One region of the Exiguobacterium sp. s145 genome, then DNA from elsewhere that is predicted to be linked to it. Evidence: riboswitches for the same ligand, from Rfam matches in the RefSeq annotation. Region 1 holds a riboswitch; each other region holds the start of a gene.
What was found. A riboswitch is a leader RNA that binds a small molecule or an ion and turns the genes downstream of it on or off. The one in region 1 is predicted to bind thiamine pyrophosphate.
Positions count from the first base shown of each region.

Region 2: it holds a riboswitch for thiamine pyrophosphate, as region 1 does, so the genes downstream of both, thiT (energy-coupled thiamine transporter ThiT) here and thiD (bifunctional hydroxymethylpyrimidine kinase/phosphomethylpyrimidine kinase) in region 1, are expected to answer to the same signal.
Region 3: it holds a riboswitch for thiamine pyrophosphate, as region 1 does, so the genes downstream of both, KNQ07_RS11905 (3-oxoacyl-ACP reductase) here and thiD (bifunctional hydroxymethylpyrimidine kinase/phosphomethylpyrimidine kinase) in region 1, are expected to answer to the same signal.

Region 1 is NZ_JACSMV010000023.1:16,448-22,129, forward strand. Features, by position in the region: gene KNQ07_RS13895 (murein hydrolase activator EnvC family protein) at 1-912, shown strand, start outside; partial or broken gene KNQ07_RS16155 (M23 family metallopeptidase) at 934-1,167, shown strand; TPP riboswitch at 1,228-1,338, shown strand; gene thiD (bifunctional hydroxymethylpyrimidine kinase/phosphomethylpyrimidine kinase) at 1,456-2,265, shown strand; gene thiM (hydroxyethylthiazole kinase) at 2,246-3,016, shown strand; gene thiE (thiamine phosphate synthase) at 3,006-3,644, shown strand; gene KNQ07_RS13915 (hypothetical protein) at 3,659-4,102, shown strand; gene KNQ07_RS13920 (ArsR/SmtB family transcription factor) at 4,263-4,628, shown strand; gene KNQ07_RS13925 (CHASE3 domain-containing protein) at 4,664-5,308, opposite strand; gene KNQ07_RS13930 (YitT family protein) at 5,472-5,682, opposite strand, start outside.
Region 2 is NZ_JACSMV010000001.1:322,891-328,572, forward strand. Features, by position in the region: gene rsgA (ribosome small subunit-dependent GTPase A) at 1-498, shown strand, start outside; gene rpe (ribulose-phosphate 3-epimerase) at 500-1,156, shown strand; TPP riboswitch at 1,180-1,286, shown strand; gene thiT (energy-coupled thiamine transporter ThiT) at 1,350-1,910, shown strand; gene KNQ07_RS01605 (thiamine diphosphokinase) at 1,910-2,518, shown strand; gene KNQ07_RS01610 (amino acid permease) at 2,579-3,982, opposite strand; gene rpmB (50S ribosomal protein L28) at 4,124-4,312, opposite strand; gene KNQ07_RS01620 (Asp23/Gls24 family envelope stress response protein) at 4,596-4,958, shown strand; gene KNQ07_RS01625 (DAK2 domain-containing protein) at 4,984-5,682, shown strand, end outside.
Region 3 is NZ_JACSMV010000016.1:31,257-36,938, forward strand. Features, by position in the region: gene KNQ07_RS11885 (GntR family transcriptional regulator) at 447-833, shown strand; gene KNQ07_RS11890 (ATP-binding cassette domain-containing protein) at 826-1,506, shown strand; gene KNQ07_RS11895 (hypothetical protein) at 1,503-2,321, shown strand; gene KNQ07_RS11900 (hypothetical protein) at 2,341-3,423, shown strand; TPP riboswitch at 3,543-3,643, shown strand; gene KNQ07_RS11905 (3-oxoacyl-ACP reductase) at 3,779-4,531, shown strand; gene KNQ07_RS11910 (LLM class flavin-dependent oxidoreductase) at 4,588-5,682, shown strand, end outside.

The DNA of each region.
Region 1 (5,682 bases):
CGATTGGAAAAAGCCATTAAAAAGCAAGAAGCCAAAATATCGGCGGAACAACGCGAAATCAATAAAATTGATGCAGCGATTAATGAAAATATTTTCCGGATTTCCGAAAAAAATAAGCAGATTAAACAACTAAACCTTCAGATTGAAGATCTGGAAGCGGAAATCGTCCGCTATGAAATCATGCTCACACGTCAAGAAGAGTTGCTCGGAGACCGGTTACGTGTACTTCAAGAAAACGACGGTAATTCGATCAAATGGGAAGAAGTCATTTTTGGTTCGAAAGACCTGGGGGATTTATTCAGCCGTGTCATGGCCGGTAAAAAAATCGCCGAACAAGATGATAAAATGATTTCTGCTTATTTGGAAACACAGGAAAAGCTGGCGGAAATGAAAAAGAACCTCATCACTAAAAAAGAAGAGCGTGTTCAAGAAAAAAAATCATTGCTCATTCAAAAGAAACAATTAAAACAACAGATGAAAGAACGGAGCGCAACCCTGAAAAAATTACGTAAAGGGAAGACGAAGTTTACGACAAAACTGTTGAGTGCCAAAGAATTACAGGCGACTTTAGAAGCTCAAGAAAGAGCGATTGCGGCAGCAAAAGCAGCAGCGAAAGCCGCCGCAGAAAAAGCGGCGGCCGAAAAGGCAGCAGCGGAAAAAGCAGCAAAAGCAGCAAAAGAAGCAGCAAAATCAAAGCCTGAATCAAGTGAATCAACGGTTGTTCCGACTCCTGTCAGCAGTGGACCGACCGGATCGGCGAAGTTTGTTCGTCCGGCTTCGGGTGGTGTCTCACAAGGATTCGGACCGGCCAGTGGAGCGAACGGTTATACTTTCCATAACGGTGTCGATTTCAGCGGACCTGTCGGATCGCCAATTCGTGCGGCGGCTTCCGGAACAGTCATTACGGCCTGAAGCGGCGGACCTTACGGGAATCACGTCATGATTTCCCATTTCCTTGACGGTCAAGTGTATACAACGGTGTACGGTCATATGAATTCGTTATCGGTTTCAGCAGGTCAAACGGTCACTCAAGGTCAAAGGCTTGGTACTCTTGGGAGTACGGGTAATTCGACAGGACCGCATTTGCACTTTGAACTGCATATTGGTGGATATCAATATAGCGCGTCAGGACCTGCTAACACGGTTAATCCACTTGGATACTTGTAAAAACGAGCTTCGGCTCGTTTTTTTGATGGTGCTGTGATACAGTGAAAAAGAATTTAAATTACGAGCAACTAGGGGAGCTGGAGGAGTCCGGCTGAGAGGAAAACCATTCTGTTTTCGACCCTGTCACCTGAACTGGATAATACCAGCGTAGGAAAGTTGAGATCGAAGACATGATTACTTTAACCGGTGAACCTGGTTATTCATGGCGTCGTCTGCTTTTTTACAGCGGACGGCGCTTTTTGTTGTCCGTTTTCTCCTTATTTGCTCACGGGAAAGTGAGGAATTGGAATGAAACACGTATTAACGATCGCCGGATCCGACTCCGGTGGCGGAGCGGGAATTCAGGCGGATTTAAAAACATTTTCAGCACTTGGTGTATATGGCATGAGTGTCATCACGGCGATTACGGCACAAAATACATTGGGTGTTCAAGCGGTTGAAGACGTCTCTCCCGAACTTGTGGAGGCACAGTTAACCTCGATTTTTTCAGATATCCGTGTCGATGCCGTCAAGATTGGAATGGTTTCTAATCAGGAAACGATTCAAGTGATTGCCCGACAACTGGAAAAGTATCCTCTGCCGATTGTTCTTGATCCGGTCATGGTCGCAAAAGGTGGCCATGCTTTGTTACAACCGAATGCGGAACAGGCATTGCTCGAACAGCTGTTACCACTTGCGACCCTTGTGACACCGAATATTCCTGAAATCGAGCGGATGATCGGTGGAACCGTCCATTCACTTGCTGATATGAAGCAAGCAGCGGTCAAGCTGATTGAACGACAAACAGGAGCTGTGTTGCTCAAGGGCGGGCATTTGGAAGGGCAAGACGCCACTGATCTTTTATATACGGACGAACGGTATGTTGTCTTTGAACAAGAACGGATTGAGTCCCGTCATACGCACGGGACAGGCTGTACGTTGTCCGCTGCTATCGCTGCCAACCTGGCTCTTGGTCATTCACTGGAAGACAGCGTCCGTTATGCGAAACGTTATGTGACCGAAGCGATTCGTCACGGTTTTGCTCTTGGACACGGAATTGGACCGACACATCATTTTCATGAACTTTGGAGGGATACACATGCTACGACGCATCCATGATAAAAAACCATTAATTCATCATTTAACGAATACCGTCACGATCAATGATTGTGCTAATATGACACTTGCGCTTGGAGGATCTCCTGTCATGGCAGAGGACCTGCTCGAAGTCGAAGAGATGGTTGGTCTTTCAGACGCCGTCGTGATTAATACAGGAACCATCAATCCGGACATGCGCAAAGCACAGCTGCTAGCAGGGAAAACGGCTAACCGGCTGGGGAAACCGGTCATTTTGGATCCGGTGGGCGCGGGAGCCACGACATTAAGAACGGATTTTATGAAACAACTGATGGAGGAAATCACCTTTACGGTCATCAAAGGAAATGCTTCGGAAATTAAAACGTTGCTTGGACAGGCTGCTCGAACGAAAGGGGTCGATGTGGCGGAAGGAGAATCACTCGATCTTCAAAGTGTTCACGCCTTCGCTTCCCAGACGAAACAAGTCATCGTCGTCACCGGACCCGTTGATTTTGTGACAGATGGAGTCCGTCAACATCATTTGGACGTCGGAACAAAACGACTCGGCCAAGTGACGGGAACAGGATGTATGACCGCTTCCTTGATTGCGACTTTTTTGGGAGCAGGATACGATCATTTCGACGCAGCTGTATTTGGGACGTACGCCATGGGAAAAGCAGGGGAAACGGCCGGAAATCGTCCTGGTATCGGCAGTTTTCGGACCGGATTGTTTGATGCGGTCAGTCTGATGACAGAGGAAAGTTTGCCGGAGGTGCAGATGAATGGACAGTGAATACTTGATTTATGCAGTGACGGATAGACGTCTGCACCCGCATCTTCCCTTGGAGGATGCTGTCGAAGCAACGATTAAGGGCGGTGCAACGATTGTTCAATTACGGGAAAAAGAGATGTCGGGTAAGAATTTTCTCGAATCAGCCGTTGTACTGAAGGATCTGACTGCCAGTTATAATATTCCGTTGATTATCAATGACCGGATCGATATCGCTTTATTAGTCGAAGCGGGCCTGCATATCGGTCAAGATGATATTCCTTTAACGGAAGCACGTCGATTGTTACCGACGGCGACGATCGGTGTTTCCGTTTCAACGGTCGAACAGGCTGTGGCAGCAGAGCAGGACGGTGCAGATTATTTAGGAGTCGGGTCACTTTTTCCGACGGCGACGAAACAAGATGCGACATTCATGTCACGTGTGACATTAGAGCAAATCAGGAAAGCCGTTCGCATCCCGTTAGTAGGCATCGGTGGAATTAGCGAAACAAATGTATCGTTACTTGATTCTCTCGTAGATGGATATGCCGTGGTGTCCGCTTTGTTTGCCAATCCGGAAATTGAACGAACGACGAAAAAGTTTAAACAGACCGTCGAACAAGTGCGTCAGAGCGTTTCAGACAGGGTATAATCCTTCTAGAGGTGATGGTCGTGAAATGGCAGTCTGTTCGATTTCGAGGACGATGGATTCGATATAAAATCGAACCGCAAATCATTCGAGTCGAAAATCGCGGGAAATATCATTTAGGGGCAGCTCTATTTCCTTTCCCGAATCGTTATTCCTATCAACTGGCGGTCTTATTAAAGAATAAATACCAGCAACAGTATAAACGTTCCTTACTCATTCAAACGAGTTCCATCGCAACGGAAATCTGGGGACACACACATCTGGACATTTTTTACCGGATGCTGCTGCCGCTTCCGTTACCCCGTTTTTTACGGAAACGTTACCAGGAGCGTTTGAAAAGTACAGGTGTGATTGATATCGGTGTACGTGCCGTCGATTCCAATCGTATCGTATGGGATATCGGAAATTTTTTGGGCGGTTGGTTCTTTTATGCCGTCTCAAGACGAAACCGTGACAAATGAACAGGTCTGCTTTCCGCTTTGGATGAACGGGAAGCAGACCTGTTTTGTTTTTCGATGTTCAGTTACCGGATTTAAAGGAGTCAGTCGTTGGAGTCTTGGAGTGATTTCCTTGCAATTCATTTGAAACGATGGTGGAATTAAAGGGAAAGAGGTGATGACTGTGGATGCACCACGTTGTGAAACGATTGCGATTGATCAGGTACGTGCGCAAGAGATTGAGCAAGTCGTCGATACGATTCCGACGACAGATATCGGAAAGTTATTCAAAGTCCTGTCAGATGCCACGCGTCTGCGGATTGCTTACGCCTTAACGGTAGAAGAGGAACTTTGCGTCTGTGATGTCTCGGCTTCGGTAGATTGCTCGATTGCAACAGCTTCTCACCATCTCCGCACCTTGCTGAAACAAGGTTTGGTGAAATATAGAAAAGAAGGTAAGGTCGTCTACTACTCGTTGGACGATCACCATGTCTCATCGCTCGTCCATCTGGCCATGGAGCATGTAAACGAGGGGAAAGCGTCCTCATAAGTCTGCTCCATCACAAAAACAAACACGCATCGTTCTTACGGACGGTACGTGTTTGTTTTGTTTTCGAGAATTGGTTTGGACCGGTGAAATAAAATAATGGTCGTTGCGATTAACAAAAAAGCTAAAATGGATAAGCTGAAGCACATCCGTTTATATTCTGCCGTCATTTCAGTAGTCAATTCCAGTTTTTGCTCCAGATCACGATATAATTTGTCTTTGATCTGCGACAGATCTTCAAGAATTGTTTGAGTCGTTTGAGTCGTTTGTTTCGCCAACTTTTTCGCACGTTGCGGATGATCTGTTTCGTAGACGGTAAACACCTCTTGAATCTCTTCTTCCCACGCATTGTTGCGTGACAATAAATCTTTTACTGCCCCGGGGGTCTGATTGGAGGAATTCAGTAATCGTCGTAAATCATGAACTTTAGAGGTGGAAAAATAGTATTGTTCGATGTAACGATCATCTTCGTATAATAGCAGTCCCCGAACAGCATTCGCCCGGTCGCGATTATGCTCTATCAGTTGGTCCACTTGTTTAATCATTGGAATGTCCTGTGTATGCATCTCTGCCGTCAGCTTCGAAATCGTACGATACCCGCTGAGAGCGTAGAGGAGGGGGATCGAGGCAAACAGGCTGACGACTAGAATAAGGATGATGCGGTGACGCCATAATTGATTCATACAATTCGTCCTTTTTTTTACAAAACGTAATGTCATTAGCTTAACCACTATTTCCCAAAAAGTGAAGGATTCTTCAGAAAAATGTGGAACATTTTCTTTGGATTCGCGTATTATACACAAAAAAACCGCTACAACGAGTGTAGCGGCGACAGAATTAAGGCTATTAAAAAGAATAGGAATGCTCTTTATAGTTACCGAAGACCGTGTGAATTTCAGAAAATGTAACAAAGGCATTTGATTCGACGGAGGAAACAATTTCCTGAAGCTTAAGAATTTCATTGTTCTGAACAACGACATAGACCATCTTTTTCGTTCGTTTCGAATATCCGCCGCGGGCATCGAGAATCGTTACACCGCGCCCAAGTTCTTTTGTA
Region 2 (5,682 bases), on a different contig from region 1:
TCCGCTTACCGGACCATTGGATATCACGTCATCGAAACGTCAAGTGAGACATTGGCCGGAGTCGAATCCGTCCGTCCGTTGTTAAAAGATAAAACGAGTGTGCTGGCCGGACAATCCGGTGTAGGGAAAAGTTCGTTGTTGAATGCCTTGGAACCTTCGTTGGCACTCGAAACGAGTCATATTTCGAAGGCGCTTGGTCGTGGACGCCATACGACCCGTCATGTGACATTGATCCCGCTTGGCGAAGGATTGATTGCAGATACCCCGGGATTCTCGAATCTTGATTTTCCGCACGAAATGGAACTCGAGGAGTTACGGTGGTGTTTCCCTGAATTTGTTGCTTTACAGGACGAATGCAAGTACCGTGGCTGTCTGCATTTGAATGAGCCTGGTTGTGCCGTTAAACAAGCCGTCGAGGCCCAGGAAATCATGGCTTCCCGGTATACGAATTATGGTATGTTTGTAGAGGAAATCAAGAATCGGACGCGGAGGTATTAAGATGATTAAAATCGCACCATCAATCTTATCAGCAGATTTTGCAAATTTAGAGCGGGATGTCAAAGCCGTAGAAGCAGCAGGTGCCGATTATATCCATTTCGATGTCATGGACGGTCAATTTGTTCCGAACATCTCATTCGGACTTCCTGTCTTAAGCAGTTTACGTCAAAAAACAGATATGGTTCTCGACGTCCATCTCATGATTGATCGTCCGGAAAACTTTGTCGAAGCCTTCGTTGCAGCAGGGGCTGATATCGTGACGTTCCACGTCGAGGCGACGAATCACGTCCACCGTGTCCTGCAACAGATCAAAGCAGCCGGTGCGAAAGCGGGTGTCGTGCTCAATCCGCATACGCCGCTGTCGACGATCGAACACGTGCTCGAGGATGTGGACATGGTCTTATTGATGACAGTCAATCCGGGATTCGGCGGACAAGCGTTCATTCCGGGTGTCATGAAGAAATTAAATCAACTGGCTGCAATGAAAGCGGAACACGATCTATCGTTTGAGATTGAAATCGATGGCGGAGTCAATGCGGAAACAGCGAAATTATGTATTGAGAATGGGGCAAACGTACTTGTTGCAGGTTCCGCCATCTACAATGCACCGGATTATTCAGAAGCAATCACTAGTATTCGGAATGCCGCTCACGTATAATAAGAGCAGAATCAAAATTGAATGAAGACCGCAAGGGGTGTCGCGTCAAGCGGCTGAGAGAAGTGATTGGACTTTAACCCTTCGAACCTGTTCCGTTCAGACGGACGTAGGGATGTGGCGCACGCAGGCAGTACGGCGTTCGTCGTACTGCCTTTTTGCCGTCCTGCGATTTTATTTTTAGGAGGAAAAAAGGATGAAACGGCTACAAATGTTAATGGAAATTGCAATCTTTGCAAGTCTTGGTGTGGTGTTCGATTTATTAATCCCGTTTAAAATGCCGCAAGGGGGTTCGGTCAGTTTGGCGATGCTGCCAATCTTCGTCATGGCCTTTCGTCATGGTGTCATCGGTGGGGTCGTGACGGGAGCGCTCGTCGGAACGATTCAACTGATGTTCGCTCCGCAAATTCTGACAGTCGTTCAGCCGTTACTCGATTATACGATTGCGTTTGGAGTCGTCGGACTGAGCGGACTATTCGCACGGCAAGTCAAAAAAGCAGCAGCAGCCGGGAAGAATGGCCGTTTGATGGCAATTGTACTAGGCGCGACATTGCTTGGTGCAGGTTTACGTTATGTCTGTCACGTCATCAGCGGAATCGTCTTCTTCGCTGAATATGCGGAAGGTCCGGTCGTTTCGTACTCGTTGATCTATAACGCGACGTATATGGTTCCATCGTACCTATTATGTGGTATTGTCGCAGGACTTCTGTTTACGACAGCGCCCCGACTTCTTCGTTACTCGGCACGAGGTGTCTGATGCGGGTCGTGATTGTAGCGGCCGGTCCGACAGAAGACATCCCGTCCCTGAAACCGTTTCTGGATGAGAAGACGGTTGTCATCGCCGTTGACGGAGGTGTCACCGAATTGGCACAGCAAGGTCTCGCTTTTGACTTGGCGATTGGTGACTTTGATTCGCTCGGATACAAACCGGAAGGAGCGATCATCCACCCGGCTGAAAAGGATGAGACCGACTTGGAACTGGCTTTACGCCATGTCAGTCAACAGTATGAAGCAACAGAAGTGTTCATATTCGGTGCGACCGGAGGACGACTTGATATGACGCTTCAAAACGTCTATTTGCTAAAACAATTTCCGGCAGTTCGCTTGATGACGAAGCGGGAAGAGGTTCGTTTCTTACAGCCGGGGACGTATGAGATCGAGGCAGATGGATTTCACTATCTCTCTTTCATCCCGCTCGTTCCGACACGTCTGACCCTCCGCGGGGTCAAGTATCTGTTGACGAATCATGACGTGCCGGTCGGCGGATCATTGACCGTCAGCAATGAATGGACACAGCACGGAGTGGCGAACGTGACGGTGCATACCGGTGAAGTGATTGCTTTACGAAGTTTGTTAGACCACTAAAAAACGTGATCGGCTTTAGGATATCCTAAAAGTCGATCACGTTTTTTTGTAGTTTTGTTTTTAAGATTCCAATGTCGAGCTGGCTGCCTGACGTTCGGTTTGAGCCGCAATATGTTTTCCTTTGACAAACAGATGGTAAGAGGCCCACGTCAAGACGAAGAACGGAACGCCGATATACAGCGCAATCCGTTGATCCGCTTGGAAAGCCAGGCTGATCAGTACAAGCATGTTCAAAGAAAACGAGATAATCGGCAAGACCGGGAAGAACGGGGTCTTGAATTTTAATTCGCTGACAACATGTCCCTCTTTGATGAATTGACGACGGAAGGCAATCTGCGAGGCGGAAATCGAAATCCATCCGACTTGTGCCCCGAGTCCGGCGAGTGATAACAGCCAGATGAAGACGGTATCTTCCGCGAAAAAGGCGGTCAGAAGCGATAACATCGCAAACAGCATCGTAAAGCATAACGCCCGCATCGGTACACCACGCGAGTTGACGATGGCAAGTTTTTTCGAGATCATACCTTCTTGAGACATCGACCATAACATCCGGGTAGCAGCGTATAATCCTGAGTTCCCGACCGACAGTAAGGCAGTCAGAACGACGATGTTCATCAAATCGGCCGCGTACGGAATCCCAATCGCATCAAAGACCATGATGAACGGACTGCTGATACCGCCAGCTGTTTCATAAGGAATTAAGGCGCCGACGATTGTAATCGAAAGAACAAAAAAGATGAACGTCCGCCAAACCGTATTGCGGATCGCTTTCGGAATCGATTTTTCGGGATCGTTCGACTCTCCGGCCGCAACCCCGATCAATTCCGTCCCCTGGAACGCGAAGTTGACGGCGATCATCGTCGTCAAGACTCCGAGCGCACCGTTCGGGAACAATCCGTTTGAAGTAAAGTTGGCGAATAAACTTTCCGGTCGTGCTGCCGTCATCTCAATCCAGCCAAACCAAGCCGCTCCTCCGAGCGCGATGAAAAATAGAATGGCCAGGACTTTCAGGCTCGAGAACCAGAATTCAGCCTCCCCAAAGGCTTTGGCAGATACGGCGTTAAGTCCGAATAAAATGACGGTGAAGATGGCACACCAGATGACGATAGGGGTGTTCGGAAACCACCGATCCATCAGACTTCCGGCTGCCGTGATTTCAAGTGCCACCGTCACGGCCCATCCGAGCCAGTAAATCCAGCCGACGGCAAATCCGATACCCGGTCCGATGAAACGTGTCGTATACGTTTGAAATGATCCGGAAACCGGCATATGGACAGCCATCTCTCCTAAACATAACATTGTCAGATACATAATGGTCCCACCCACGATGTAACTGAGGACCGCCCCGAGTGGTCCTGCTTGCGAAATCGTTAATCCGGAACCGAGGAACAGTCCCGTACCGATAATCCCTCCGAGTGAAATCATGAAGAGATGCCGGCTTGTCATTTCTCTTTTTAACTGCATGTCTGACCCTTCCCCCTTGAAAAAAATAACTGCTCACTTATTGTAAGCGTTTTCAATTATTCAGACAATTAGTTTATAAGAAAAATAAAAAAAGAACAAAAAAAGAACCGGAAGGGAAGATTCCCATCCGGTTACTGCGCCTTATACGCGTTCGACTTTACCTGATTTGAGCGCTCGAGCTGAAACCCAAACCTTTTTAGGTTTACCGTCAACGAGAATACGTACTTTTTGTACGTTGATTCCCCAAGTGCGTTTCGTTTTGTTCAATGCGTGTGAACGGTTGTTTCCCGACTTCGGCGATTTCCCAGTAACGTAGCATTTACGTGCCATGTGTTCCGCCTCCTTTTATGTTGTTTTGCGTTCGTCCTAATAGACACTTTGCTATCTTAGCATGCTGTTAAGACGGTTGCAACATAAAAAAAGTAGCTGACAAGAAAAAAACTTGACAGACAACCTCAAAATTTAAAATAATGAATGAGGATGATGGTAAAAGTTCATTTGACCGCTACTATTTTTCACATATTCATTGTATAGTCAGTACGGCGACTTTTCAATAGTAGGTCCTTATAGTAGAATTATGGGAAGAACACAATTAACAAAGGGGGCTACTCAGGTGGCGATCGAGATGAAAACGACCTATGGAAAAATTGATGTAGACAACGATGTCGTTGCGCAACTTGCAGGCGGAGCGGCGATGGAATGTTTTGGTGTCGTTGGTATGGCGTCCCAGTCACAAATCAAAGACGGGCTGGCTGAACTGCTGAAACGCGAAAACTTTGCACGCGGTGTCATCGTACGTCAGGTATCGGAACAAGTTCACATCGATATGCATATCATTGTTAGTTACGGTACGAAAATCTCAGAAGTCGCAAACAACGTCCAGAGCCGTGTGAAATATTCACTCAGCCAGGCACTTGGTTTAGAAGTGACATCTGTAAATATTTTTGTCCAAGGAGTCCGCTTGACGAATGTCTAAGGCGGGAATAGAGGAGGAAACTTTAGTGAGTGTAGATCGTTTAACAGGAGCGCAACTGGTCAAGATGATTCAGAATGGCGCAGCGAATCTCTATCAAAATGCGGATTTTGTCGATTCGCTGAACGTTTTCCCGGTCCCAGATGGTGACACGGGAACAAACATGAATTTGACGATGACGTCGGGTTCAAAAGAAGCAGCCAAAACAACAACAGACTCGGTCTCAGAAGTTGCCACGGTCTTTGCACGAGGTCTTTTAATGGGAGCGCGCGGAAACTCAGGCGTTATCTTAAGCCAATTGTTCCGTGGTTTCTCAAAATCAATCGAAGGAAAAGATGCGATTGATACAAAGGAATTCGCAGATGCCTTACAAAAAGGGGTCGATACAGCTTATAAAGCAGTCATGAAACCGGTTGAAGGAACGATTTTGACGGTAGCACGCGAGACAGCTGTCGCAGCGATCGCCCAGTCCGAGACAACAACGGATTTACTCGAACTGATGCGCGGTGTCGTTGAAGCTTCAAAAGTGTCACTCGAAGGGACACCGGACTTGTTACCTGTACTTAAAGAAGTCGGCGTCGTCGATTCCGGTGGTCAAGGACTGGTTTGTATCTATGAAGGATTCCTTGCGACCCTCGAAGGGAAAGAGCTTGAGAAACCGCATGCGCCTGTCATGGAAGCACTCGTCGAAGCAGAGCATCACAAATCGGCTCAAAGCTTCATGTCA
Region 3 (5,682 bases), on a different contig from region 1:
TTTTACGAAGGAACATGAATTTTAGAAGAATTAAAAAGTATAGGTTGTTGTTGTTCTTCTTACTTTTTCATCTAGTATTTATAAGTACTAGGATATGGAGTGTTTTGATTAAGCAATCTAGATTAAACGGTCAATCATAAGCAGATGATTCATTTGCTCATGAGATAGAATACTAATTTTTGATTGCAATCTGGTGATGAGAATATCTAATAAGAACGCAATATTTTTTGAGTCCTTGAATGACTAAATCATTCAAGGACTTTTTGTTTTCCCATATTTATCATTCATACATATAAAAATAAGTAATCAAAAAAAAGAACTATTGAGAACGACAATACAGTGACAAAAGAAAACCAATAAAAAAGCGTTGACATCTAACTGTACTGACCATATCATACAGTTATAAAGTGTATTACTGAATTAATACAGCGTTCACGAGTGAGGTGATGTTATTGCATTTTAATAAACGGATTCCCATTTACCTACAAGTATTGGATTGGTTCAAAAAACGTATCGTCATGGGGGAGTTCAAAAGAGGAGAGAGTATCCCTTCACGGCGAGCGCTAGCTGCTACGCTTAAGATTCATCCGAATACGGCACAAAAAGTGTATAAGGAATTAGAAGAACAACAACTAATCACGACCGAGCTTAATGTACCGAGTAAAGTGACGATGGATCAATCCGTCATCGATCAAGCAAGAACAGAACTTCTTGACAATACGGTCACACAATTTGTCGAGTCGATTCGTGCACTACAGATTTCGCTAGAAGAGGGCCTCATTAATTTTGAAAAAGAATACACCATTCGAAAAGGGAGTGAGCTAGATGCTTGAAGTCCGCGGATTACAAAAATCATATGGTCAAAAAAAGAATGTCTTGAACGATGTATCGTTCACTGTTCCGCTGAATCAACTGACTTGTCTGATTGGATTAAATGGAGAAGGGAAGTCTACCATTTTAAAAGCCATTATAGGTTTGATTCCAGTAGATGCTGGGACCATTACGATAGACGGAGAAAAGAAACAAGATTGCATCACCTTCGTACCAGATTTGTCCACGATGCCAAGTTATATGAGTGTAGGAGAAGCAATCGCTTATATGCGCGACTATTATCCGGATTGGAATCCACAAGTAGCGAATGAGTTAATGGGCTTCTTTAAGCTAGTTCCGACAGATCGAATTGCCAATTTATCTAAAGGGAACAAAGCAAAAGTTAATCTGTTGATTGGCTTCGCGATGAATCGTCCATACTTATTGCTCGATGAACCATTAGCAGGCATTGATTTATTCACAAAAGAACAAATTGCTTGGATCTTCTCGAGTCATTATATGGAGGGCAAAGGCATCTTGATGACGACGCATGAAATTGCGGAAGTGGAACATCTGATCGATCGCGTCATCTTTCTCCAGGACGGTACGATCATCCAAGAGGAAGACTCAGAAGAAATGCGAGAACTTTACGGGAAATCAGTCCAGGATCGAATGAGGGAGGTTTATCAGACATGAAGAAATTCTTAATGCTGTCGAACGAGGAAATTAAACGAAGTCTTAAACTATATATGACGATTTTGATGACGCTGATTATCATCGAAATTACATCCGTCGTGTATCAGATTCTTCATTATCAGTCCAAAATAGAAGATTTAATGCAAAAAGAGCGACTCACAGAAATGCAAGCTGTTGAGCAACTGAATGGTCCATTGACGTTTGGTGACGCGACGAACTATTTCAAGTATGTGATTACACTCGGCATTATGTTTACGATTTTGTACGCTTTTCAGATTTGGTACCGCGATTGGTACGGCGAATCGAAATACATCTATCGTTTATTGATGTTACCAGGTAAACGCATTACGATACTACTCTCCAAACTAATGACAGTGTTGATCTTTGTTTGTGGCTTCCTAGGGATCCAGTGGGTCATTATCATCTTAAGTCATCCGATTTACGAATTGCTATTACCCGACCACTTACAAGTAGTATCAAAAATTACTGGAGAGTCGACAGCAATCAACATGCTCTACACCTTTAACATCATTGACACTTTCGTCATTTTAGCACTCGCGCTCTTCGTCATCACGATCATCTTCCTGTTTGTCTTGACAGAGCGGTCTTATCGGAAAGGAAAGGCGTTACTGACGATTGCCAGGGATGTATCCCTCTTGATTGTGCCATTCATCGCATTGCGTTACGTATTTGATGCAACGAGCATACTCGTTCCGAATCAACAAGTGTTCGTTTATCTATCCTTTATTCTCGCCTATTTTGTATATGTGAGTTGGAAGTGTATTCAATTACTAAACCATAAAGTATCTATCTAAGAGTTAGAAGGAGGAAGCCATGAGACGATACAAAGAAATGATCATCGTTGGGGGCATTGCTGGAGTGACCTTACTCAGTTATTTTGGTTATGCCGCCAGTATTAAAGGATCGGACTATGAGGTCGAAAGTTTACAAAAAGGAACTGCTGAAGAGCTGAAGAGGATCAATATTGAGGTTGAAAATGGAGACATCAAACCGACTCAATACAATGTTCAATTAGACGGTCAGATCACTAGTGAATCGCAGAACTATATCACAAGCTTGTTCAATAATTACGCAGCTGACTTTCCATCCGATTTCTATCGCTTCATTTCAAAAGAAGACGTATTTACGAGTGAGATCGGTCCACGGACGTACGGCATTAAGATGAATGAATCAAAGTTAAACTACCACTCTTATGATAAAAGTACGCAGAAGCAGTTCAAAAAAACATTCGATTACCGTCTCGCTGTACCTGATCGCGAAACGTCTGATGTACGTGTTTTTTATCAGGATGGTATGAACGTATACGTTCAGTGGGATGATCACAGCACGAAAGAAAAGTCGACAGTTCTGTTACTCAACCTTGCAAGAGGAAAGGTCGAGATGCTTCAATCCAAGCAACTTAAAAACAATCGAGAACGGCAGTATGTCGTCGTCAATCCTTATGGAATCGTCTACCGCGAAATTACGTATGACGCGGAAGGGGCAGAAAAAGACAGTGCTTACTATTTAGATAACGGTAAAAGCATCAAGCGTCTCAAAGCACTCGACGCTTACGCAGCAGAGGGCAACTTCAATACCGCTGACGATAATCAATCGTTGATCGCTTATGGGGTGTTTGATTCAGAAAATAGTAAAAGCATCAAATGGAGTACTTATGACTTTAAGACGAATCAAGTCAAGCAACATGAAGTGGAAGGGCAACATACTTATCGTTTCAATGGCTCCTATACGATGATTGCGCAGGATAAGCTATACCACATCGCTAACATCAATGACTCAGACTTCCAGGTCACGGTAGTCGATACGAAAAATGAAACGATTACGTACCAAGGGATCATCAAAGATAAGAATTCTAAAAAAAATCGTCTGATACAAGATGTGACTGTATTGGAGTAATCCTTATCGGGTGATGAATCTGTCTTTTGCGTTTGATATTTAAAGAGGTACTGTTAACGAGTCACTGACATCATCATTGACAGGTGTTTGGAAGACCACTAAAGTGAAGATAACTTAAATAGAATCACTAGGGGTGTTATTAAACTGAGATGAGTAGCTACTCAAACCCTTTGAACCTGAACTAGGTCGTACTAGCGTAGGGAAGTGTAGACTCTGATGAACAAGCGGAGACGATTGTGTCGTTCTTTGCTATGTGATTATTTAGATGTGCGCAACTTTCCTTTTGGAGAGTTGCGCTTTTTTATTTACTACTTCGCTATTTAAGTTTCAAAAATTGATGGAGGAGTGGGGAACAATGACCAGAACGGTTTTAGTAACGGGAAGTAGTCGAGGATTGGGGGCGACGATTGCAAGAGTGTTGGTGAACAACGGATTTAAAGTCGTAATTAATTACTATAAAAGCAAGAATGCGGCAGAGAAACTTGTAAGCGAACTGGGAGTAGAGAATGCTATTGCCTTGTATGCGGATGTCACGAAGCGACAAGATGTCGAGCACTTGATTCAATCAGCCACTACGCATTATGGACAAATCGATGTTGTAGTCAATAATGCATTAGTAGATTTTAAATTCGATCCGATGGCACAAAAAGCGTTTATCGATTTAAACTGGGAAGATTACCAAAAACAACTGGATGGAACACTGAAAGCGGCATTTCATGTCACCCAAAGTGTCTTGCCACAATTCATTGAACGAAATATCGGTAGCATCATCAGTATCGGAACAAACCTCTATCAAAATCCAGTCGTTCCCTATCATGAATATACGACAGCAAAGGCAGGTCTGATTGGCTTTAGCCGTAATCTAGCAGCGGAATTAGGTCAATACGGCATAAACGTGAACGTAGTGTCCGGCGGGTTGTTGAAAGTGACTGATGCTAGTTCTGTAACCACCGCTGAAGTATTCGATTTAATTGCCCAATCGACACCGTTAAAAAGAGTGACGAGTCTAGAAGAAGTAGCACAGTTGGTCGCTTTTTTGGCATCAGAAGCAGCGTCTGGGATTACTGGCCAAAACTTAACCGTAGATGGTGGGTTAACGATGAATTAAAACAGATGTGTTAAAAAGATTGACTATTTATAGGAGAAGGGAGTCATGAACTGAAGATGACGAACAGGAATCAGTTAAATATCGGCGTGTTGTTATATGGATGTGGTCATCACCAAGCCGCATGGTTAATGCCCGACTCTAAAATTGAAGAGATCGGAGAGAGTAGCTATTATCAGCGATTGGCTCAAATAGCAGAATCCGGTTATTTGGACGCTGTATTTTTTGCTGACAATCAATCTTTTCCGGCTGCAAATGCGACTGATTTACCCGCCTTTTGGTTGGATCCTTTAATCAATTTAACGGCTATTTCTCAAGTAACTAACCACATAGGATTAGTCTCAACGATATCAAGCACGTTTTCAAATCCATATACGGCAGCGAGACAATTGCTAAGTCTTGATCACGTGACTAATGGGCGTGTAGGGTGGAACTTAGTGACTTCGATGACGGACTGGGAAGCATTAAATCATAATATGGATGCATTACCTACAAGGGAAGAACGGTATAAAAAGGCGGAAGAATTTGCGATTTTGATGGAGAAGCTATTTTTATCGTGGGATCAAGATGATTTTCTTTCAGATCGATTAGTTAACCGATTAATTGATCCTGAAAAAATTCAACCTATCCATCATACTGGGACCTATTTTAGCGTAAAAGGTCCTTTATCTACTCCGCGTAGCCCCCAAGGGAAACCAGTAGCTATGCAAGCGGGTGCGTCGGAACAAGGGATTGCCCTTGCATCAAGACATGCAGATGCCGTCTATTCTGTGTCATGGAATTTTAGACAAGCGCATGCATTTCGGGAGAAGCTGCAGGGGAAAATCAAACAAACTGAGTCACCAAATCGGAAGATTAAGATATACCCAGGCTTAGTGACGTATGTCGGGAAAACACGAGAAGAGGCATTAGCCAAAAAAGCCGAACTAGATGAAAAATTACCGTTTGAAAATGCGTTGAAACAATTGAGCTTCTTTTTGCAGCAGGACTGCTCCACATGGGATCTCGAAGCAAAGATACCGGTCTTACCATCAATTGAAGAGTTTTCAGGACCCATTGGACGCTATCAAACGATTCTAGAGATTATCGAAGATACGGATCCTACACTAAAAGAACTGCTAGGTTATCTGGCTGCGGGAGGAGGACACTTGACA